2 regions of the Limnothrix redekei LRLZ20PSL1 genome follow, and region 1 is predicted to be linked to the other one. Evidence: predicted binding sites of a transcription regulator. Region 1 holds the regulator's gene; the other holds the start of a gene.
What was found. The regulator HrcA, encoded in region 1, represses chaperone genes, less so after heat shock. The targets are predictions, from matches to a motif close to TTAGCACTCNNNNNNNNNGAGTGCTAA.

Region 1 (11,364 bases):
TTGGCGGCAACTTCTGGGCCTTATTTTTTAGATCAATTCAGTACGGCAGATGTGATTTTCACGCCCTATGTGGAGCGGATGAATGCCAGCTTGTTTTACTACAAAGGCTATTCATTACGGGACGAAAATCCCCGTTTAAAAGATTGGTTTGCGGCGATGGAAACTCGATCGACCTATCGCGGAACCCAAAGCGATTTTCACACCCACGCCCATGATTTGCCGCCACAAATGGGCGGCTGTTGGGAAAACCAAGATCCACAAACTGCGATCAATCAAACCAAGGTGGATCATGGCCCTTGGTTGGGCTTGCCGGACGCAACCTATGAGGAGCCAGACACAGCCCGATCGGAGGCGCTGTTTCGGGTTTTGAAGCATCGGGCGAACTTAATTCGGGTGAATCCCAGTCACGATGAGTTGGTGGATCAGGCGTTGCGCTGTGCCCTGACGCGGATGATGACGGGTGAGGTTTGTGTGCCGCCGTCGGGGTCGGATGTGGCGTTGCGATATCTACGCGATCGAATCAGCGTGCCTCGGGATATGTCGATTTATGCGGCGAAATATCTGCGTGAAGCCCTGGAGGCGACGGCGGCTTTGGCGGGCGATCGCCAGGGGCCACCGATTCCCACCAAGCACCGCCGCGATCAGGATCCAGCGAATTTCTTGCGCTGAGGATCGATGCTGAGGTATCGATCGAGGGCGGTTGGGAATGGCTCAGTTGGCACACGATCGCGCCCCATACAGCCACAGCACCACCTGATCCAGCGCGGCCCGCAAGTCACGGGTGGGGGTGTTGGCATGGTCAATCATCAAACTGAAGGCCACGGGCCCCCACTCAGGATGATTCAGGTAGCCAGACAGGGCCGCCACGCCGGTCAGCGTACCGGTTTTGGCGCGTAACTGGCCCGCTAGGGGAGTGTCCCGAAAGCGGTTGGCCAACGTGCCGGTTTCCCCCGCGATCGGCAGGGAATTTTCGTAAACCTGGGCATGGGGCGATCGAGCCATGATCGTCAGCAGTTGCACGATCGCCTCGGGGCTAACCAGGTTTTGGCGCGACAGGCCCGCACCGTCCACCAGCCGATAGGCCGTTGGATCCAAACCCAAATCAGTCAAGACGGTTGTGAGCCGATCCATGGGGCGATCGGGATCCAACCAACGCAACAGGGCCTCCGCCCCCAAGTTATCGCTGGCTTGGTTCACCTGGCTGATCACCGCTGCCAGATTGGCCGATGCCAGTTCCGCCGTGGGCTGTCCCAAGGGCGTGGGCGGATTCCGCAGATTCACGATCGGGACAACGGGCGGATTCCGAAACCGATCGTAGGCAGGGGCAGGCAGGGGGGCCACTTCCAGGGGTGATCGCTGCCAATTCACGGGTGGCGGTAGTGGCGGGGCCGCCAACGGGCGCGATCGCACCTGGCGCAAAAATTGCTCCGACAGGCGATCGGCAATGAGCCAAGCGAATTGTTGGCCCGGTCGGGGATGGGCCACTTCCGCTTGGGCCGATGTGCCCATGGGCAGCCCCCCAGTGAACAGAATCAATCCCGTTTGTCGATCGCGTTGCAATTGCCAGGTGGGTTCCGCGTCGGCCGGCAAAGCCTGAAATCCCCGAGGCTGAAACCAATTCAACAACCCTTCCACTGGCTCTTGGGTTTGCACTTCCAAACTCGGCGCACCGTCCAAAAACTGAGGGCGAAAGGTCAAGGAAACGGCGTTGCGATCGACCATGGCCCGGTTCACCACGGGAGCATAACCATAGGTCAAATCATCCCATTCCCAACTGGGCGGAGTTTCTGAGCGATCGAACACCACCACATCCAGCGCCTCCGTGGGCGGGTGCAACGTCGCTAGGCGATCGGCCCAAGCCTGGAGTTGTTGGTGGGTGATGGTGGGGTCACCACCGGGCACAATCCACCAAGCGGGCCGGGGTTGGGTAGCGCTTTTGGGTCGCCAATAGGCCCGCGTGGGCGATCGAAACTCGGGGCCCAACACCGCCAGGGCCGCCGCCGTGGAAAACAACTTGGCATTGGAGGCCGGCACAAAAAATTGCTGAGCTTGCCCCTGAATCAAGGTTTGGGGATTGGCAGGATCCAAGGTGCGGGCCAAGAATCCCCAGTGTGATCGGGCCCAGCGGGGATCCTGTTGCCACTGGGCGATCGCGGAGGGCAAGTCCGCCAAGCAACGGGGTTGGGCTGGCTCCGTGGCCCCGGCAACTCCAGCCCCCAACAGCCCGATCGCCCCGATCGCCGCCAACCCTTGAGCAGCCCAGCGTCCCTTGATTCGATCGTCCATGACGATGTTTATTGACAAGATTGATTGGTAATGTTCGCTTGAAAACGCTCGTTAACCGTCCATTAGACTGCAATTCGCGCACCGGGCTTCAGCTTCAACTCAGCTTTAACTCAACGCCTAGTCAAGTCCTAATTCAGATCCAATCCAGATCCAATCCAGATCCAATTCAGATCTAAGTTGCAGCTATGACAGATTGCTCCCGCCGCCGCCCCCTACAATAGGAGGCAGTCGAGCTTCTGAACCGCCTGCCCAGTGCTAGGCGATCGATCCGCCCGGTCTCATTGGTAGCCATTCTGCCAGGGCGATCAACCCGATCGCGCCCCCCGTTTTCATTGCCCCATCCAACTGATCGCCGTTTTCGATTTTTCCTAATTTATGGAGTTTCAGCTCACCGAACGCCAAGAGCGCATTTTGTTCGCCACCATCCGTCACTACATCTCCACGGCCGAGCCGGTGGGGTCAAAGGTGCTGGTGGAAGAATATCAACTGGATGCGAGTCCGGCGACGGTGCGAAATGCCATGGGGGCCTTGGAAAAGGCCGGCTTGCTCTACCAACCCCACACGTCAGCCGGGCGCGTCCCATCGGACTCGGGCTATCGGGTCTATGTCGATCGTTGCGCTGTCCCGTCCGATCGCACAGCTCAAAAGGTAAATCAGCTCCTGAGCGATCGCCTGGATGCTTCGTCGCCCCACTTGGAAGTGTTGCTGAAGGGAGCGGCCCAATTGTTGGCTCGCCTCAGCGGTTGCATTGCGGCGATCGCCTTGCCCCAAACCCGCACGGTTCAGGTGCGCCACGTGCGACTGCTGCCCATGGAGGTCGATCGGGTGATGGTGTTGGTGGTGACGGATGATTACCAAAGCCACTCCGCGATCGTGCCCTTACCGAACACCGAAGAGGCTCCCCTACCGGATCCAGAAACCCTGGAGCGGGAGTTGGTGATTCTGTCGAACTTCTTGGATGCTCGCCTGCGGGATCACTCCCTCTTGGCCGTGGCCCATTTGGATTGGGATGAGCTGGGCCGGGAGTTCGATCGCCGGGGCCAAGCCCTGCGAGAAGCCTTGATTCATTTGGCGCGCCGGGCCCAAACCCCGATCGCCACCCGAATTTTGATTAGCGGCGTGTCGGAGGTGTTGCGCCAACCGGAGTTTTCGGAGCTGCAACAGGTGCAAACCCTGATTCATCTGCTGGAAGCGGAACAGGATCGACTGTGGTCGCTGATTTTTGATGAGCCAGAAGATGAGCGCCGGGTGCGCATCCGCATTGGCATGGAAAACCCCTGGGAACCCATTCAGGGTTACACGCTCATTTCTTCCCTCTACGGCAACGGCCTATCGCCCCTTGGCAGTGTGGGCATTTTGGGTCCGACTCGGCTGGACTACGATCGGGCGATCGCCGCCGTGGGGGCCACTGCCGACTATCTATCCGAGGTCATGGGCGCATCAGGATCGGAACTGCTAGCAAGTCGCTACCACCCGGCGATCGGCAACCCCGACAGTGCCAGTTAACCGCCCCCAAGCCATGGGCATCAGCCCTTGAGATACGAAATGGGAGTGGTTGCCAGACCCGATCGACCGGGGCGCTTCCGGGTGCAACGAACGGCCCCGCCCGTGGCAAGATAAGGGCGATCGATTCGCAGGAGCAGCAACCATCTTGGAAGTGACGTTTTTGGGCACGAGTTCTGGCGTACCGACCCGATCGCGCAACGTTTCCAGTTTGGTGTTGCGGTTGCCTCAGCGGGCCGAAGCTTGGTTATTTGACTGCGGCGAAGGCACGCAACATCAGCTTTTGCGCAGTGAAGTGCGATCGAGCCAAATCACCCGCATTTTCATCACCCACATGCATGGGGATCATATCTTTGGGTTGATGGGATTGTTGGCCAGTTCTGGCTTGGCGGGGCAACCTCACCCGATCGATCTCTATGGGCCCGCCGGCCTCTCGGACTATCTCAAAGCCTGTCAGCGCTATTCCCAAACCCGGTTTTCTTTTCCCGTCAAAGTCCACACCGTGGAACCGGGCAAAATCTTTGAAGACGACGAATTCACGGTGCATTGCCAACTGCTGGAGCACCGGGTTCCGGCCTATGGTTACGCAGTCACGGAAAAAGATCGCCCCGGCCGATTTGATATTGAAAAAGCTCGGGCCCTGGAAATTCCCGCCGGGCCGGTTTATGGCCGCCTGAAGCGCGGCGAAACCGTCACCCTGCCCGACGGCCGCACAATTGACGGCCAAACCCTCTGTGCGCCGCCGGAACCAGGACGCAAATGGGTTTATTGCACCGACACGATTTTTTGTGAGCGATCGATTGAGCTAGCCCAGGATGCCGATGTGCTGATCCACGAGGCGACCTTTGCCCACGCGGATTCACAATTGGCCTTTGAGCGGCTCCATTCCACCACCACCATGGCCGCCCAAGTGGCCTTGGCGGCGCAGGTCAAAACCCTAATCATCACGCACTTCAGCCCCCGCTACGCCCCGGGCAACGCGATCGACTTTCACGATTTGTTGAACGAGGCCCGAATGATTTTTCCCAACACGGAAATGGCCAAGGACTTTTGGAGCTATGAAGTGCCCCGCCGCCGGGCGATCGACCTGGCCTCGGCTTAGGCCAATCAGCCCGGGGCCCATTAATACTGATTCACAACATCGATGAACACTGATTCACAACATCGATCAATGCCGACCAGTGCCGATCAATGCTGATCAACCGATCGATGGGCGATGTCTCCGATCGATCGAGTCTGTGCGCCATGACCCGCCGAATTGCGAGTCGCACGGTATAGTTACCCCAATCCGTTTTTCGCGCAACCATGTACGACAAGATTACGCCCCCCACCGTCGGTGAAAAAATTCGCTTTGAAAACGGTCAACCGATCGTCCCCGACAACCCGATCGTTCCCTTCATTCGCGGCGATGGCACGGGCATTGACCTTTGGCCCGCCAGCCAGCGCGTGCTTGATGCGGCGATCGAACAAGCCTACGGTGGTCAGCGCAAAATCTCCTGGTTCAAGGTCTATGCGGGCGACGAAGCCTGTGAAGTCTACGGAACCTATCAATATCTCCCCGAAGACACCCTCACGGCCATTCGGGAATATGGCATGGCGATTAAAGGCCCCCTCACGACTCCCGTTGGCGGCGGCATTCGATCGCTCAATGTAGCCCTGCGGCAAATTTTTGATCTCTACGCCTGTGTTCGTCCCTGTAAGTATTACAACGGCACGCCTTCTCCCCACAAAAGCCCCGAAAAACTGGACGTGATTATCTATCGGGAAAACACCGAAGATATTTACCTCGGCATTGAGTGGAAACAAGGCACTCCTGGCTGCGATCAATTGATTGATTTTCTGAACAATCAACTGATTCCCGAAACTCCGGAACTGAAAAATAAACAGATTCGGTTAGATTCCGGCATCAGCATCAAACCCATCAGCATCACCGGTTCCCAGCGCCTAGTCCGTCGGGCAATTCAAAACGCCCTGCGGTTGCCCAAAAATAAACAGGCCGTGACCTTGGTTCACAAGGGCAACATCATGAAATACACCGAAGGAGCCTTCCGGGATTGGGGCTATGCGGTGGCAACCGGTGAATTTCGTGCCGAATGCGTGACTGAGCGGGAGTCGTGGATTCTGAGCAATAAAGAGAAGAATCCTAGCCTGTCGATCGAGGACAACGCCAAGCTGATTGATCCCGGCTATGACAGCTACCCCGCCGAAAAGCGGGAAGCCATTTGCCAAGAAGTGCGCGAAGTTTTGGAAGCAATTTGGGACAGCCACGGCAACGGCCAATGGAAGGAAAAAGTGATGGTCAATGATCGCATCGCTGACAACATTTTCCAACAGATTCAAATTCGCCCCGATGAATATTCAATTCTGGCGACCATGAACCTGAATGGCGATTATTTGTCCGATGCGGCCGCCGCGATCGCGGGCGGTTTGGGCATGGCTCCGGGGGCTAACATTGGTGACAACGCAGCCATTTTTGAAGCCACCCACGGCACTGCGCCCAAGTATGCCGGATTGGATCAAGTGAATCCGGGATCGGTGATTTTGTCTGGCGTAATGATGTTGGAATTCATGGGCTGGCAAGAGGCGGCCGATCTGATTAAGACCGGTTTGGCCAAGTCGATCGAACAGCGAGAAGTGACCTACGATCTGGCTCGACAGATGGAGCCGCCTGTCAATCCGCCGCTGAAGTGCTCGGAATTTGCTAGCGCCATCATCAAAAACTTCGACTAGGGCTTGATGGGCCAAGGGGCCAAACCCTCCTACCTAAAACAGTCTAAAACAGTGGGTTCATCACCCGCTGTGCTGTGGAAGGGCTGACCTTGGCCCCGGCTCGATCGGCTCTCAACCAATTTCCCTAAATAATTGCTGGTCAGTCATGGCCATGCCTGGCTGACTGGCTTTAATGGCGATTTTTGATGGCGATTACTTAATGCTGATCGATGGTATAAACCATGACTTCATCGCCCAAATTGAGTTAATCCCAAAGTGGCTTGCTGTTTACAATTTTTTGAAATTGGCCGAAGTGTCTGCAAAAAATGCTGTTAAGTTCTGGTTTATACAATTAGTCGCCAGTCTTTAAAAGTCGGGCTATGGTGATGAAGACTCCCTTCACAGGGGCTTCTTCTCGGCCAATCTCGATCAAATTCAAGTAATCGCAGTTTGCTGCGGTTTTTCACTCCTTTTGAACAGAAGCGTGATTTGGAACGAATGCTAATGGATACCGTGACTGTGCAAGATTTAGCAGCCTATTTACGCGAACCGACGGGACTGGTGCAACTGGTGGATGTGCGGGAACCCCAAGAATTGGCCTTGTCGCAACTCCCTGGATTTATTAATTTGCCTCTGAGTGAATATGAGCAATGGAGCACCATGATCGAATCGATCCTGAACTTTAATCAGGAAACCTGGGTGATCTGTCACCACGGGTTACGATCGGCTCAAATGTGTCAGTGGCTAGAGGGGAAGGGTTGTCAAGTCGTGAAAAATATCACAGGCGGTATTCATGCCTATGCCCTAGAGATCGATCGCTCAGTGCCCCTTTACTAGGTTTTCTTTGGAGTTACTGAGGTCTCTCAACTAAACAGATCGCAATTGGTTTGCTGATTGTTTGCTGAAATTCACTGAAGTGAAGTGACGTGATCTGAAAGTTGCTGAAATTGGCTGAAGTGAAGTGACTAAAGTTAACTGGTGTGATCTGAAAGTTGCTGAAATTGCTCAAGTTAACTGATGTGATCTGAGTTGATCCCACACCACAGAACTCAGTGGGACAACTCACCGCTCGGGCAAGCTCGGTTGCGACCACGGGTTTTAGCCTCAAACAGGGCCAAGTCAGCTGCGGCCACCAGCGCCGAGGGATCTAAATTGGCACGCGGAATCAGACTGGCGGCCCCTAAGCTCAGGGTCACGATCGAAGCCACAGGCGAATAGGCATGGGGAATTTGCAAATCGCGAATGGTTTCGAGAATGCCATTAGCAACTATCATGGCTCCGTCGATGTGGGTTTCCGGCAAAATTACCGCGAATTCTTCCCCGCCATAGCGAAATGTGAGATCCGTTGATCGCTTCACGGCCTGGGCGATCGAGCGGGCCACCTGGCGCAGACAATCATCCCCCGCCAAATGGCCATAGCGATCGTTATAGGTTTTGAACGAATCAATATCGCCCACCAAAATCGCCAGGGGCGATTGTTGGCGCAAGGCCCTTTGCCACTCTCGGGCCAGGGCCTCATCGAAACTGCGGCGGTTGGAAATGCCCGTCAGGCCATCCAACGTAGCCAGTCGCTCCAACTTTCGGTTGGCCAACTCCAACCGTCGATATAACTCCGCCTGTTGAATCGCGATCGCCAGTTGGCCGGCCAACTGCTTCAAAAACTCAATTTCCCAGGCTTGCCAACTGTGGGGTTCGTGCCACTGATACACCACCAATAGTCCCCACTGATCATCTCCAAGCGGATTAGGCGGATGTCCCGTGGTGGCCCCGCCCTCTGGGCGATCGTCCATTTTCAGCGGCAACACCGGCACCGCTTCCCCTCGCAAAATGGGCACGGCCAAGATGGCACGCACCCCCGCCTGGGCAATGGCATCCCGATAAGCCGCCGGCCAACGATCGTCCACCAGCACATCCTCCACCTCCCAGAGCTCATGCTTTACGAGGTAGAGCAACCGCTCCAGGCCCGCCCCGTCGGTCACCGCCTCGCTGCCACAGACTGGGCGAGCGGCATCGCGGCAATTCATTGCTGACAGTTCCAGCGCATGGGTGCTGGGTGGGTCAGAGTCCGATCGACTCGCCATCCCCGCCGGAGTCAAGTGACGATAGATGGCTGTTTGATCCACCCCCAACACTTCGCGCACCGTCTGCACCGTCGTTTGCAGAATTTCCCCCAAATCTAGCGATCGGCGAATTTGCTGGGTCACTTGGCTCAGGAGTTGTTCCCGTTCCGCCTGTTGCCACAGCAGGGCCTCCGCCTGTTGCCGTTCCGTAATATCCGTAATCACACCCAGCAGTTGCCGTTGGGTTGAATTGGGCAACATCAAGGGCTTTTTAATGGTTTGAAACCAACGCACTTCGCCCGTTGAGCTGCGGCGCGGTTCTTGGGCAATATATTTTTCTTGCATGGTTTCAATAATCGATTCTTCCTCTCGCTGGCTATGTTGCACCTGGGCCGTGTTTCCGCTCAGTTCCGCTTCTGTTTTGCCCAGCATTCGTCCCGGTGTTGTGTTATAAAAGGTCGCCAAAGCCTCATTCACCAGGGTGAATCGCCCCCGTTCATCCTTCACAAAAATAAAGTTTGGGTTCGCGTCAACAATTGCCCGCAAAAACGACTCCTGCCGTTGCAATTCTTCGCGGTTGTGGCGCAGGTCATCCAAAATTTGTTGTCGCTCGATCGCATAGCGCATGGCCCGCGACAGCAAATTTGGCCGCAATTCATCTTTTAAGAGGTAGTCTTGGGCCCCTTCGCGCAAGGAAGCCAACCCGATCGCCTCGTCATCCAACCCCGTCAGCACCACGATCGGCACATCGGCCACCGCCGATCGCACCCGCCGAATCGTATCCAACCCGTAGCTGTCCGGCAGGGCCAAATCCAACAGCACAATATCGTACCGCCGTTGATTCAGCAGCGTCAGGGCATCGCTCAGGCGATCGACCCTTCGCCAACGAAACCCTTGGGTCGTCACCTTCGCCAAAATCATCTCTAATAATCGCGCATCCGTGGGATTGTCTTCCACGACCAGCACTTCAATCGCTGAGTCCCCCACCGCTGAATTAACCTCCTAGATCCTGTGGCCGCGCGATCGTGAGTGGCATAGCATGACTGACCTCAAATGACCTCGATCGTTGTCAACTTCAGCCTAACCACCCAAACCTCAACCCCCAAGGGGATTGATTGGCAAAATTGCCGCCACCGGTTTGCCTAATCATTTCCGCCCATTCGACTCCAGCAGTCCTCCCACCCAGAAAGCAGCCAGCCCTTGGGGGCGGTTGTCCAGCAGAATCCCAGTGATCCTACTCATTTAACCAACCCCATGACCAGAACTTTCCCAAAGGTAAAGGCAACGTAAAGGCATAGCCGAACACCCTTGGAAGTTCGTCTCATTAGGCCTATCTCATGCAAATTCCTGCCCTATACATCATGACCCATCTTTTTAAGGCCAACCTTAAACTGGGAAGTCTTAGCAAGTGAGCTGATCAAACTCATGATTTTTGTCTAAGTATTAACGAGAGCAGCCTATCAATCAATATTCTTGGATTGTTTTTACTCTGTGATGGAAATATCACTGTCCTTGAACATTTTCAGAGTCAATCATGCTCTCTCTATAGGTCAATTGTTCAGTATTAACCCAAGCATGGTCAAGGGATATCTAAATGATGTGCGAAATGCTACCAGAGTGATTACATAGTGAAATATATCAATTTTAGTCAATGATTCGATCTCCAGCGGTCAAATTTGATCATGCGAGCCACTTGTCCAATTTACTTGATCAATTAACTCATTTAATTTATTGATTCAATCTTCATGTTCAACTTTTTGATTCAATCTGTCAATTTAAATGAATTATGTAATTGGCTTTTTTAGATTAATTTTGTAATCAAATGATTCATTTGAAAATTCATTAATTACTGTTTGGAGTAAACATTGAGTCGAATGTCAAATGTTGAATTTAGTATCAAATTTAGTATCAAATCAAAAAGATCTGATAAGATTTTCTAATAACAATTTTCTGTCAAAAATTTTTCTCAGGTTCAGATTAGGTTCAGATGATTTTTGAAAATCAATTCCACGAAAATTGATTAACTCGTCAAATAAATGGCAAAATGAATTGATTTTTTGTATCAGAAAGCCGCGAATTTTATATCATTGCTCCAAGCTTTATATGATCAACCTCGATCATTACCGAAGACTTAGTGTTTAAAACATGACATCAGATTTTCAAGATTTTGGTTTCTATTCAGGAATAATAATTTTGCTTCCTTTTCTTGTGGTTGTTTGAATGAAAAAGTTATTTGTTGTTATTCTCAAGCAGTAAGCCGATGATGCACTTTAGAATTTTGGAGAGGGTAATTTCACGGAACGTAACCAAAATGCCTCGATCGCCAATAGCGTTTCTAAAAGACTATGTAAACTGTCTGGCTTGGTGATGTAAGCATTGGCTTGCAATTCATAGCATCTGCGAATATCTTCTTCTTGGTCAGAAGTGGTCATGACAATGACAGGAATAATTTTGAGTGATGGGTGATTTTTAATGATTTCTAAGACTTCATAGCCACTACGACGGGGTAAGTTCAAATCTAAAAGAATTAAATCGGGCCAGTATTTTTCAGGAACTGATGCTGTTTTTTCTAGAAATCTAATTGCCTCTTCGCCATCTCGCACCAAATGTAATCGATGAGGAATGTTCAGCCGTCCAAACAGCCTTTCTGTTAGCCTGGCATCAACTGCTGAATCTTCAATGAGTAAAATTTCAATATTTTTTGCTGGCATTATAACGACATCCTAACAATCTGGTCACTGCCTGCTCATTTGCTGAAAGGGGTAATGATTCTGAAATTGGGGGTCATTATTAATGGGATTATATT
Region 2 (11,364 bases), on a different contig from region 1:
ACAGCAGTAATATTCCACCCGCTTGAGCACAGCGCTATTGCTGCCCCGACGAGCGTAGGCTGCTGCATCTTTGAGGTTGGTGAAATTAAATTGCTCCATTGAGTAGGTGGTGTTACTGGTGGGATGAATGCGATCGCGATTAGCCCACCAGCCTTCAATGAGCAATTTCAGGGCCTTTGCTTGTTTGGCCCGTTCAGATTTGGACTCGCCGCCTTCTTTTTCAATCATCTTTTCGCAGGCAGTGAGAATCGTTGAAACGGTCTCTTCTCGGCTCAAATCAATTGCCGAAGAAACTCCCAGACGCTCCAACAAGACCTGCACTTCTTCATGAACTTCAGCCGCACTAGCAAAGGTCAATACAACCCGTTCCCGATCGCTTGGTGCATAGGCGATATAACATTCAATTCCGGTGGCATGGCCTTCAGCACTGTAGAGCAATTCCCGACCCAACAGGGCATTAATTAGCATTGATTTGCCAGCGCTGAAAGCCCCCACAAAAGCCACTTCAAAGGTCGGGGCGATCGCCTTACGCAGAGACGTATGAACTGACGTAATATCTTGATTTTGGAGTGTGGACTCTTGCTCAACCAGATGCACAATGGCTTCAACGGATTCCTGGAGATTCTGACAAGCTGCGATCTGATTGCTATCCAGTTGAGTCATGAGATTTCCAACCAATTGAGATCGGTTTAAAGATTCAGAGAATACTGGCGAGAACAAAGGCTGCTGTTTGAGTGAGCCTTTGTTCTTACAAGTGGCTGAGATTAGGATAGCGCAAAACAATATCTATCCCATTTATAGGATCGCACAATACGGCTTTTATGAACCTTAATTAACATCCCAAACTTTAAGTGGCTGCATCAGGTTGAGAGGTACGAAAAATCATCAAGTTGGCAGAAGTTGGGCTACCGGTTTTTGCAGATCAACCCAATTGATCTCAGCCAGAATCCGGCCGATCGCCCGATCGCCCGCGGCCCGGCCCGATCGCCCAGGAGCGTCGCCGCCACACGGACACCATCAGCCCCACACAAATCAGGCAATAGGTGCTTGTCCAGGCACTTTGCAGCAACAAAAAACTGAGGCTGGGGTTGGCGAGCTGCTCACTCACCGTGCTGCCCACGGCCAAACCGATCGCCCAGCCGATCGCCAACTGCACCGATCGCTTGGCCGCCACAAATTCCCGCTCATCCAAACCCGATCGCCGCAGGGCCAGCAAGGCCGGCAACCAGCCCACCATCGGCGCGTAGTACAGATACAGCCGCAGCCGGGAGCCGATCGGGTCGAGATCCCGATCGCGCACCCCCAGCTCGGTGTTATCAAGTTCTTGTAACAGCAAGTCAACGTTGCGCTTATCCATAGACCGAGGTTCAGGATGCTCTCAAGGATGGGCAAAAGATTGGCGGTTATTGTGGCGAGAAATTTGTCAGGCGACGTAGATCAATGATGTCGGGCAGTCTGGAGTTTCCATGTGTGGAATTTTTGAATTGAGACAACAACGACAGACTCTGGCAGCCTATTGCCAGTGATGAACTGTTGGTGTTGGGCGATGGTATTGGGCGATGGTATTGGACGATTTAATGATCAAGTTTTAGCGCCTGAGTGATAGCAATTTGGCATAGAGTAACTTGATATACTGCTTGATAGTTGTGTAAAAACCATCAAAGAATAAATTCCAAAAATATCCGTATTCTGGAAATCGTTTAGTCAGCAATAAATCTGCGGAAAAATGAAAGCGATGGCTGATTTTTTTGACTTGGGTTTCAGAATTAGTATTACTAAGGATATATCGAACTTGCTCTGGCCCTTGAATGCTATAGCCAATCCACCTAAGATTTGGGTCAAAATGAGACGCTTGGACGAACAGCCCTAGCGCTCGATCAAGACTCCAAGAGGGTAGCCAATATAGATTTCCATATATTTTCATGACACGAGACCAATCACCCAGTGGGAGCTTCAAAAGGTCTGTTTTCCAAACTCTATTGTTGAAATTTTCTATATGTCGCCCGTGATGATCTCGACGCTGTTCAAAGGGAGAAATGGCTAGAATCCAGTTAATTGGATTTTGGAGAGGGGCAATCGGAATTGGCCGCAAGGAGTGAATTTTTGAGTTCAGTTCAGATGATTGGCGGTTGGAAATATGAGCGATCATTTCCAAATTTGGAATCGGAAGCCAGGGTGCTTCGATTTCCAAGGTGTGTTGGCGTGGAATATTTTGAATCGATAACCGTAATACCCAGTCATCAGGAAATAGTTGAGAAAACTGCTTAACTAAAGAACAGATATCTGGATGAATAAAATCATCATCATCTAGAGCAATGGTGTAATTTCCGGTTGCATTCAAAAGCCCTGTGAACCGCTGTAAAACTTCTCCTCGAAATGGACTGATTAAGGCGCGAACACGCAGGTCATCGGTTGGGCGGGGCTGCACCCCTGGTGGGTAAACCATCACAAATTCGACCGGCCCTTGCACAGTCAAGAGACGAGTCAGCCAGTCCTGACTAAATTTACCCGTTGTAGCCGTAACGATGGATAAAAAAGGGCGATCGTTCATGACGCAGGGTAGCGATTTGTGAATTGAAGCCGCGAATTAGGTGATTGAGCAATTCAGCAGCAGGCGTGACCAGATCAGACCGGAATGCTGCTGAATGTCACTTGAGCTGGGGACGATCGCGCTATTTAGCTCCCTTTGTCCACCAAGCGAGGGCGTACTCATCACTTTGGCCCACAGCCGCCTCCTTGAGGGCCACTCGCACCCGGTAGCGGCCGGTTTTGGGCACTTCGCAGAACACATGCTCCACGCTGTCCGCAGAACTGATCGATCGACAGGGGTTGGTGGTGGTGGCCACGGTTTCCCCTTCCGGAATCAGGTACAGATCAAAATCGCTCAGACCTTTGTTCACAAAACCTTCGCCCCGATCAAACCGGCCATTACTATTGCGATCGAGCAAGTCCACATGGCGGCTCCAAGTGAGGGTCAAGGCCGCAAAGCTGCCGCCCTGGAGCGGTTGGGCGATCGGGTAGTCGTGAACGGCGGGTTGGTCATCCTTCAGGGCCAAGGATTGGAACGCCCAGCCCACCAAGGGCACAGCCTCGTCCGGCTGCCATTGTCCCGGCGCAAACTGTTGATAGGCCCGGTAGGCATTCAGTTGACCCGCACCGATTTGTTCATCCAGCGGAATCGTCGGATCGCTGAGGGCATCGGAATCGAGCCAGGTTTTCTCGTCTTCGCGCCACACATCCCGCGTCATCCCGAGGCGGTTGCCATCTCCCGCGTCCTTGGCCTTGTCTGCGGAGTTCATCAACACGGCTTTCATCACCTGGTGGCGACGGGCATCCTTGCTCCAACGGGCTTGGTTTCCGGCAATCTGCCGCTCGGCCCACTCCTGAAGCAGGGCCACGGTGGCGGTGACATGGGGTGTAGCAAAACTCGTGCCACTGGCATAGATCACCTGGCCACCCAGTTCATACAACCCCACATCGGCCCCCGGAGCCACCAGCCCGATCGACCGCCGCAACCCCGCATTGCTTTCGAAGCCCACCAAATGCCGGCCGACCCCCGTCACCACATTCCCCAGGTTGGCAAAATCCAACTTGGAAAACTGCCCCCGGAACCGACGGGTAAAGGCCACGTTAATACCGTTAAAGGTGTCCGTGGGAATTGAAATGCCCCCGTCGCCCTGATTGCCCGCAATGAGATACAGCACCTCATGGGCCCGCGCCGACCAATCCACGCAAAGGGTGAGCAGGGAATTGCCATCCAACATGGCGTTCAGTCGCTGATCCTGGCTGAGCGGTTCGCCAAAGCTAAAGTTAATGGCTCGCACGTCTCCATGGTTTTGCAGGGCCACGGACTGGCTGGCTAAACATTCCCCAATTTGGCCATTGCCTTCGGATGGGCCCGTGGCCGCGGAATAGAGCATGGCCCCGGGAGCCACGCCCCGAGCCAATTTCCCCGATCGCCCAATCATCACCCCCGCCACACTGTGGGCATGGCCATCCACATATTCATCGGGCCCTGGCCGCTCTTCCAAAACCAACAGGCCCGCAGGTCGGAAATCATCCGCATTCCCCACCGCTTTGTCATAGCCAAAACGACCGGGCCGACCAATTTCCACTTGGCCAATGCCAATTTTGCGGCCGGTAATGTTGTAGGGCGCTTGATGCAGTCGATCGGAATCAATGCCATCGGGCCCTGTGGACAGCGGCAACAGCACGGCGGGCAGAGTGGCGCTGGCGGTCGTGGCGATCGAGCAGCCGATCGCCCCTAACAACACCAAGCGCCCACTCCGAATCAGGGCTTGGTCAAGGCGATCGAATCGGAGGGAAAACAAATGGCGCGATCGACCCATAACTCCTCACTGAATAGCTATTGAAAGCTGACCGAATTGCTCGCTCAATTAGGGCGATGGACAGATTTTGGGCGAATCTTGGGCGAACAGATCCTGATCCTGTCTTGATTGTGGATAAATCGTGGATGCTGTTTGGGTTGTAGCGCGATCACTCGTCAAGAAACCCTGAAAAACCTGCAAGTTTTAACAAATATTGTTCATATTCTGTTAAAACAAATACAATTTCTACCCTTGCCCGCCCCCAGAGGACGCACCCACCATGAGCCAAAAGCCCATCGTCGTCGCCCCTTCCATTCTATCCGCCGATTTCAGCCGCCTGGGTGAAGAAATTCGGGCCGTAGATGCTGCCGGTGCTGATTGGATCCACGTTGATGTCATGGATGGTCGCTTCGTGCCGAACATCACGATCGGCCCGCTGATCGTTGAAGCCGTGCGTCCTCACACCCAAAAGCCTCTCGATGTTCACCTAATGATCGTCGAGCCGGAAAAATATGTGGATGCGTTCGCCAAGGCCGGCGCTGACCACATCACGGTTCACGCAGAGCACAACGCCTCGCCCCACCTGCATCGCACCCTCGCCCAAATCAAGGAAGCCGGTGCCAAGGCTGGTGTGGTGTTGAATCCTTCAACCCCGCTGGAATTGATTGAGTACACGCTGGAACTGTGCGACCTGGTGTTGATCATGAGCGTCAACCCCGGTTTTGGCGGCCAGAAGTTCATCCCCGGTGTGTTGCCGAAGATTCGCAAGCTGCGTCAAATGTGCGATGAGCGCGGTCTCGATCCTTGGATTGAGGTGGATGGCGGCCTGAAGGTGGACAACACCTGGCAAGTGCTCGAAGCGGGTGCGAACGCGATTGTGGCCGGTTCGGCGGTGTTCAACGCGCCGGATTATGCCACCGCGATCGAAGGAATTCGCAACAGCAAAAACCCCGCCACTCGCGAGCTGGCTGCGGTCTAGGATTTTTCGGGTGGCCAATGGGCTGGCGATTTTCGATCATTGCAGATTGACCGCCCGCCCAAAACCATCAATCAAGATTGCTGTAGCTTGACCATCACTCACCACTCAATCAATATCAATTCGATGAGCGATCTTAGCCAATTCAGGCGATCGCTCATCTTTTTATTGAGTTTCTGTTTGAGTTTTTGTTTGAATTTTTGCTTTTGAGTTGTTTGCTTAAGCTGTTCACTTATTTTTTGCTTAAGCATTTTGTCTATCGCTGATCTATTTTTTGCTTAGTTTCTTCCTTAAGTTTTTAGTTACAACGCCATTCGAGTTTCGATCGCCCAGCGTGCCAGTTCTGTGCGATTGCTAAGTCCCGTTTTGCCTAACATATTGCTAACGTGACTTTCGATCGTGCGCTGGCTGACACTCATCAATTCAGCAATTTCCCGATTCGCCATGCCCCGCGCCACCAACTGCACCACCCGCGACTCCGTGGGGGTCAGTTCCACGTCTTTTGGCACTTTGAATTTGGGCGATCGATCTCCCTTCGCTTGGTAACGAATTAACCGAGAAGCCTGTTTCAAAGAAGACTCGACTTGGGCCACCAATTCTTCCGGCTCAAAGGGCTTGGTCATGTAGATATCGGCCCCCGTAGTCAGCCCCTTAATTCGATCCTGGCTTTGGCCCTTTGCTGACAGCAACAGCACCGGAATCCAGTTTGTTCGTGGGTCTTGACGCACGGATTTCACCAGGCTGTAGCCATCCATTTCCGGCATCATCACATCACAGATGATCATATCTGGCAAATCTTGCTCAAGCTGTTCCAGGGCCTCGCGACCGTTACTAGCCGGAATCACCACATATCCGTGAAATTCCAAATAATCTTTGACGAGCAAAATCAGATTTGGATCGTCATCGATGAGTAAGATTCGTTTTTGAATACCAAGATTGCTTCTTCTCATAGGAAGCGAAAAGATCTTTAGGAAGAGCGGAAGCTAGCACGATCGAGTGCGATCGCCTACCTTTTTAATCACTCAGGTTAATTTCAGTCCCGTTGAATGAGCTGCTCAAGGAGCTGCATAGCTCAAGGAACTGCATAGCCTACGGTTCGGGAATTTAAGGGGGAAATTAAATTCACCGCAATTGTTCACGACCACTTCGCCGCCACTTCACCGGAACTTTGTCGCAATACGCCGCAGTAATGTGCCGCAATCATACGACTAGGCTGAACTCAGGTTCGTGGTCGCTGGGCCACGGGCAGGAAATCCGAAAAACCAACCACGGCTGGGCAAGTTAACCAGCTACGGACAGGATTGATGGGTATTTTTTAACCTGACTCCTAGTTTAGGGCAATGCTGGTGTTGAGTGCTACCAGTAATTTCGCTAGGCAGTCCTGATTCCCGAGTGCAACGGCTGCCCAGTTCCGCCGCTCAGGGAGCCATTTGGGGCAAAGATCGCTCAAAGAAAGCCAAGGACTGTACAACACGTCCACCCATGAGATGTTCCTGAATGATCTGCTCAATCGCTGCTGGGGTGGCGCGTCGATACCACACACCTTCGGGATAAACCAGCAGGATCGGCCCTTCCGTGCAAACCCGCAAACAGTTCGCTTTTGTCCGAAAAACCACGGAGGACGGGGAAAATTCTGAACCGGAGGGGTTGCCTGGGCCGGTTCCGTCAAGACCCAATTCTCGCAATCGCCGCTTCAGATAGTCCCAGGATTCCAAACTGGCATCCTTGGGGCAGCAAAGGGGTTTGGTTTGGTCGGCACAAATGAAAACGTGGCGTTCGATGCGATCGATTCCCAATGTCCGCACCACAGGCAGGAGCGATCGCGCCTCCTCGGTTGGGGAATTGGTTTGGGTATCGACGGGGCAAGGAGTTGAGGCATCGAAATCGGGTCGATCGGCCTCTGGGTTCGGAAGGGAAGAATGCAATGGGGCTGCCATGGGGCGATGCAGTAGGGCTGAGGGTGGTTGGCGAGGCGTGCCGGGCGGGGCGATCGGGATCTTTCCAAGTTACGCCCTGGTTGCCAGTTCGGGAACCCGTACAGAGGGGTCTGTTGTCAGGCCCCATGGTCTCCAGTAAATTAGCACTCGGATGGAGAGAGTGCTAAAAGTCGTTGGTCAGGCTGCGACAGACACCCTGTCAGCACCGCGCAGTCAGCACTGCACAACAACGGGTTTTCAGCCTTTCGCCTATCCGCTTCACCATTGGTCTAGCTTTTCACTTCAAACCTCTGGAGACAGATTCTGTATGGCAGCCGTATCGTTGAGCGTATCGACCGTGACTCCTTTGGGCGATCGCGTATTGGTCAAAGTCGCCGCCGCTGAAGAAAAGACCGCTGGCGGTATTCTCCTGCCCGATAACGCCAAAGAAAAGCCCCAAGTTGGCGAAGTCGTCGCTGTGGGCCCTGGCAAGCGCAACGATGATGGTAGCCGCCAAGCTCCCGAAGTCAGCACTGGTAACAAAGTTCTCTACTCCAAGTACGCTGGCACGGACATCAAGCTGGGCGGCGAAGATTACGTCCTGCTCTCTGAAAAAGACATCCTGGCGGTTGTTGGCTAATTGAGCCACGGCCCGAGCCGTCCCGATCGACCGCTGCTCTTTAAGGGCTGCTCTTCAAGGGTTGACGGTTCCTCGGCTCGATCGCCCGGTTAAATCAATGACCCAACCGGGTTAACCAGCCCAATCCTGGGTTGCGCAAAACTCCTCATCATTAATCTCCAACAGGCAGATCATGGCTAAGAAGATTATCTACAACGAAAACGCCCGTCGTGCCCTTGAGCGCGGTATGGACATCCTGGCGGAAGCCGTGGCCGTCACCTTGGGTCCCAAGGGCCGCAACGTCGTGCTCGAAAAGAAATTTGGCGCACCCCAAATCATCAACGATGGTGTGACGATCGCCAAAGAAATTGAACTGGAAGATCACGTGGAAAACACCGGCGTGGCCCTGATTCGCCAAGCCGCTTCCAAAACCAACGACGCAGCGGGCGACGGAACCACCACCGCCACCGTCCTGGCCCACGCGATCGTCAAAGAAGGTCTGCGCAACGTGGCCGCTGGTGCCAACGCCATCACCCTGAAGCGCGGTACTGAAAAGGCCGTCGCTTACCTGGTGGATCAAATCAAGGCCCACGCTCGCCAAGTCCCCGAAAACGACTCCAAAGCCATCTCGCAAGTGGCAGCCATCTCCGCCGGCAACGACGAAGAAGTTGGCCAAATGATCGCTGATGCCATGAGCAAAGTTGGCAAAGAAGGCGTGATCTCCCTGGAAGAAGGCAAGTCGATGACGACTGAGCTGGAAGTTACCGAAGGGATGCGCTTCGACAAGGGTTATATCTCGCCCTACTTCGCCACCGACACCGAGCGGATGGAAGCAGTGTTGGATAACCCCTTCATCCTGCTGACCGACAAGAAAATCACCCTGGTGCAAGACCTGGTGCCGATCCTGGAGCAAGCCGCTCGCGCTGGCAAGCCCCTGCTGATCATCGCTGAAGACATCGAGAAGGAAGCCCTGGCCACCTTGGTGGTGAACCGTCTGCGCGGTGTGCTGAACGTGGCCGCTGTGAAGGCTCCTGGCTTCGGCGATCGCCGCAAGGCCATGCTGGAAGACATCGCCATCCTCACCGGTGGTCAACTGATCACCGAAGATGCTGGCTTGAAGATCGACAGCACCAAGCTGGAGCAACTGGGTCAAGCCCGCCGGATCACGATCACCAAGGACACCACCACGATCGTGGCCGATGGCAACGAAGCCGAAGTCAAGGCCCGTTGCGAGCAAATCCGCCGTCAGATGGACGAAACCGAGTCCTCCTACGACAAGGAAAAGCTGCAAGAGCGTCTGGCCAAGCTGGCTGGCGGTGTGGCAGTGGTGAAGGTTGGCGCGGCCACCGAAACCGAAATGAAGGATCGCAAGCTGCGTCTGGAAGATGCGATCAACGCCACCAAGGCGGCCGTTGAAGAAGGCATCGTGCCCGGTGGTGGTACGACCCTGGCACACTTGGCTCCTAGCCTGACCGATTGGGCAAACGCCAACCTGAAGGACGAAGAGCTGACCGGCGCACTGATCGTGGCTCGTGCCCTGACGGCTCCCCTGAAGCGGATTGCTGAAAACGCCGGTCAAAACGGCGCGGTGATCGCTGAGCGCGTGATGGAAAAAGACTTCAACGTGGGCTACAACGCTTCGAGCGGCGAATACGTAGACATGTTTGAAGCTGGGATCGTTGACCCCGCCAAGGTGACCCGCTCGGCCCTGCAAAACGCTGCCTCGATCGCGGCGATGGTGCTGACCACCGAGTGCATTGTGGTTGACAAGCCCGAACCGAAGGAAGCTGCTGGTGCTGGCGCTGGCATGGGCGGCGGCGACTTCGACTACTAAGTCTCGCCCACAATCCTTGTCCCGGGCATGGTTCAGGGAATCGTTACCCAACTTGTAAGGGTAACGATCCCTCCATCGCCCAGGCAAACTCAAAAGTAAATCGGTTGGGAGCTATGCCACAGGCAGTTAGTTTCCAGCCGATTTTGCATGAACGGTGATTCCGAATGGGTTGGCTTCGCTGGATCTTTTGCACAAATCCGCAAGAAACCCTCATGCCCCAGCCCCTTCTTTTCAATTGGGCAGTGGGAAACCAGCGCTATTGATCTTCGGCGCTATTGATCTCCGGCGATCTCATGGCGGCTGGTTGAGTTCCTTTGATGGTGGACCCATGAACAAAACAGCCCATCAACCCAATTCATGGGCAACAAAAAAGCAGCACTCCCATGGGTACTGCTTTAAGACTGAAAGCTTAATCGCGGGTTGAATTCTCAAGAACGGCTCAGAGCATTCATCAGCTCCAAACAACCGAGATATGCAAGATATTCCGGAAATTTGGGAGATTCAGAAACTTTAAGTTGCTCAAGACAGAACTGAGCCAACCCGTCGATCAATTTGCAATTGAATGGTAGGGATTTTCAACCGTACAGCGAAAGAGGGCTAATCAACTGGTTTTAAAGATCGTTGAGTTGAAACGACTAAAGACAATTCTTGAATCAAGCTTTGAAGCTTTTTGGGCCAAGCTGGGATTGAATCAGAATTTTCCTCAAACCGTTGTCAAGCGATCGGGGCTGAACGGCCGCTCACCCCAAGTTACGATTCCGCCTTCACCAACTTGACGTTCTTCGCCAAGCCCAAGAACTGCAACAGTTGGATCGTCATCCAAGTGGCATCAATTTCCCACCAAGCCAAACCATGGCGAGCGGAGTATTGATGGGCATGGTGGTTGTTGTGCCAGCCTTCGCCATAGGTCAGAAGCGCAACCCACCAGCAGTTGGTGGAGCGATCGCCTGAGTCTTCAAAGGTGCGATAGCCAAACTTGTGGGTGGCGCTGTTCACCAGCCAAGTGCAATGCCACAGGGAAACCATCCGCACGCAGATGCCCCAGAGCACAAATGACCATCCACCCATCAGGTACAGGATGACAGCGAGGGGAATTTGCAGCAGCAGGAAGTAACGATCGAGGAATTTATAGAAGGGATCGTCGCCGATATCCTTGGTGAAGCGGGGAATTTCGCTTTCGGCGGGCACTTCGTACATCATCCAACCGATGTGGCTCCAGAGGAAACCCTTAGTCGAATCATGATGATCCGGATCGGTGTCCGAATGCAGGTGGTGGTGGCGGTGCAAGCCAACCCACCAGATGGGGCCACCTTGGCAGGAGAGCGTTCCACAGAACACGAAGAAGTACTCCAACCACTTGGGAACCTCGAAACTGCGGTGGGTGACGAGGCGATGCCACCCAAGGGTAATTCCGAGGCCGCCCGTCACCCAGTGGAGGAAGATCATCAGGCCAACGGCTGCCCAGCTAAAGTTTTGCGGCAGAAATGCCACGACGGCTGCGATGTGCATCGCCGTCATAAAGATAATTACGCCCCAGTCTGGGCGCAAGTTCTGTGCGGACGTTGCGGCAGTCATTCAATTACCTATGTCATCGATGCGCTAAATCAGCGTATCATTTCCTATTTGAATTTCTTCACAATGGACTGAGCATCCAGTTTGACCGAAATTCAGCGGTGGTGTGGGTTGGCGCT

Region 2: a site for HrcA is predicted at 7,382-7,408, ahead of groES (co-chaperone GroES). Genes of this name have one in related genera too.

The regions. Positions count from the first base shown of each region.
Region 1 covers NZ_JAZAQF010000049.1:8,377-19,740, forward strand. Annotated here, with positions in the region: gene VPK24_RS07995 (glutathione S-transferase family protein) at 1-669, shown strand, start outside; gene dacB (D-alanyl-D-alanine carboxypeptidase/D-alanyl-D-alanine endopeptidase) at 712-2,286, opposite strand; gene hrcA (heat-inducible transcriptional repressor HrcA) at 2,662-3,792, shown strand; gene VPK24_RS08010 (ribonuclease Z) at 3,938-4,891, shown strand; gene VPK24_RS08015 (NADP-dependent isocitrate dehydrogenase) at 5,095-6,519, shown strand; gene VPK24_RS08020 (hypothetical protein) at 6,692-6,868, shown strand; gene VPK24_RS08025 (rhodanese-like domain-containing protein) at 7,003-7,335, shown strand; gene VPK24_RS08030 (diguanylate cyclase domain-containing protein) at 7,548-9,545, opposite strand; gene VPK24_RS08035 (response regulator) at 10,829-11,269, opposite strand.
Region 2 covers NZ_JAZAQF010000074.1:67,374-78,737, reverse strand. Annotated here, with positions in the region: gene VPK24_RS12570 (dynamin family protein) at 1-663, opposite strand, end outside; gene VPK24_RS12565 (hypothetical protein) at 938-1,357, opposite strand; gene VPK24_RS12560 (glycosyltransferase family 2 protein) at 1,589-2,551, opposite strand; gene VPK24_RS12555 (S8 family serine peptidase) at 2,673-4,349, opposite strand; gene rpe (ribulose-phosphate 3-epimerase) at 4,609-5,307, shown strand; gene VPK24_RS12545 (response regulator transcription factor) at 5,607-6,254, opposite strand; gene VPK24_RS12540 ((2Fe-2S) ferredoxin domain-containing protein) at 6,723-7,241, opposite strand; gene groES (co-chaperone GroES) at 7,549-7,860, shown strand; gene groL (chaperonin GroEL) at 8,033-9,673, shown strand; gene VPK24_RS12525 (acyl-CoA desaturase) at 10,424-11,248, opposite strand.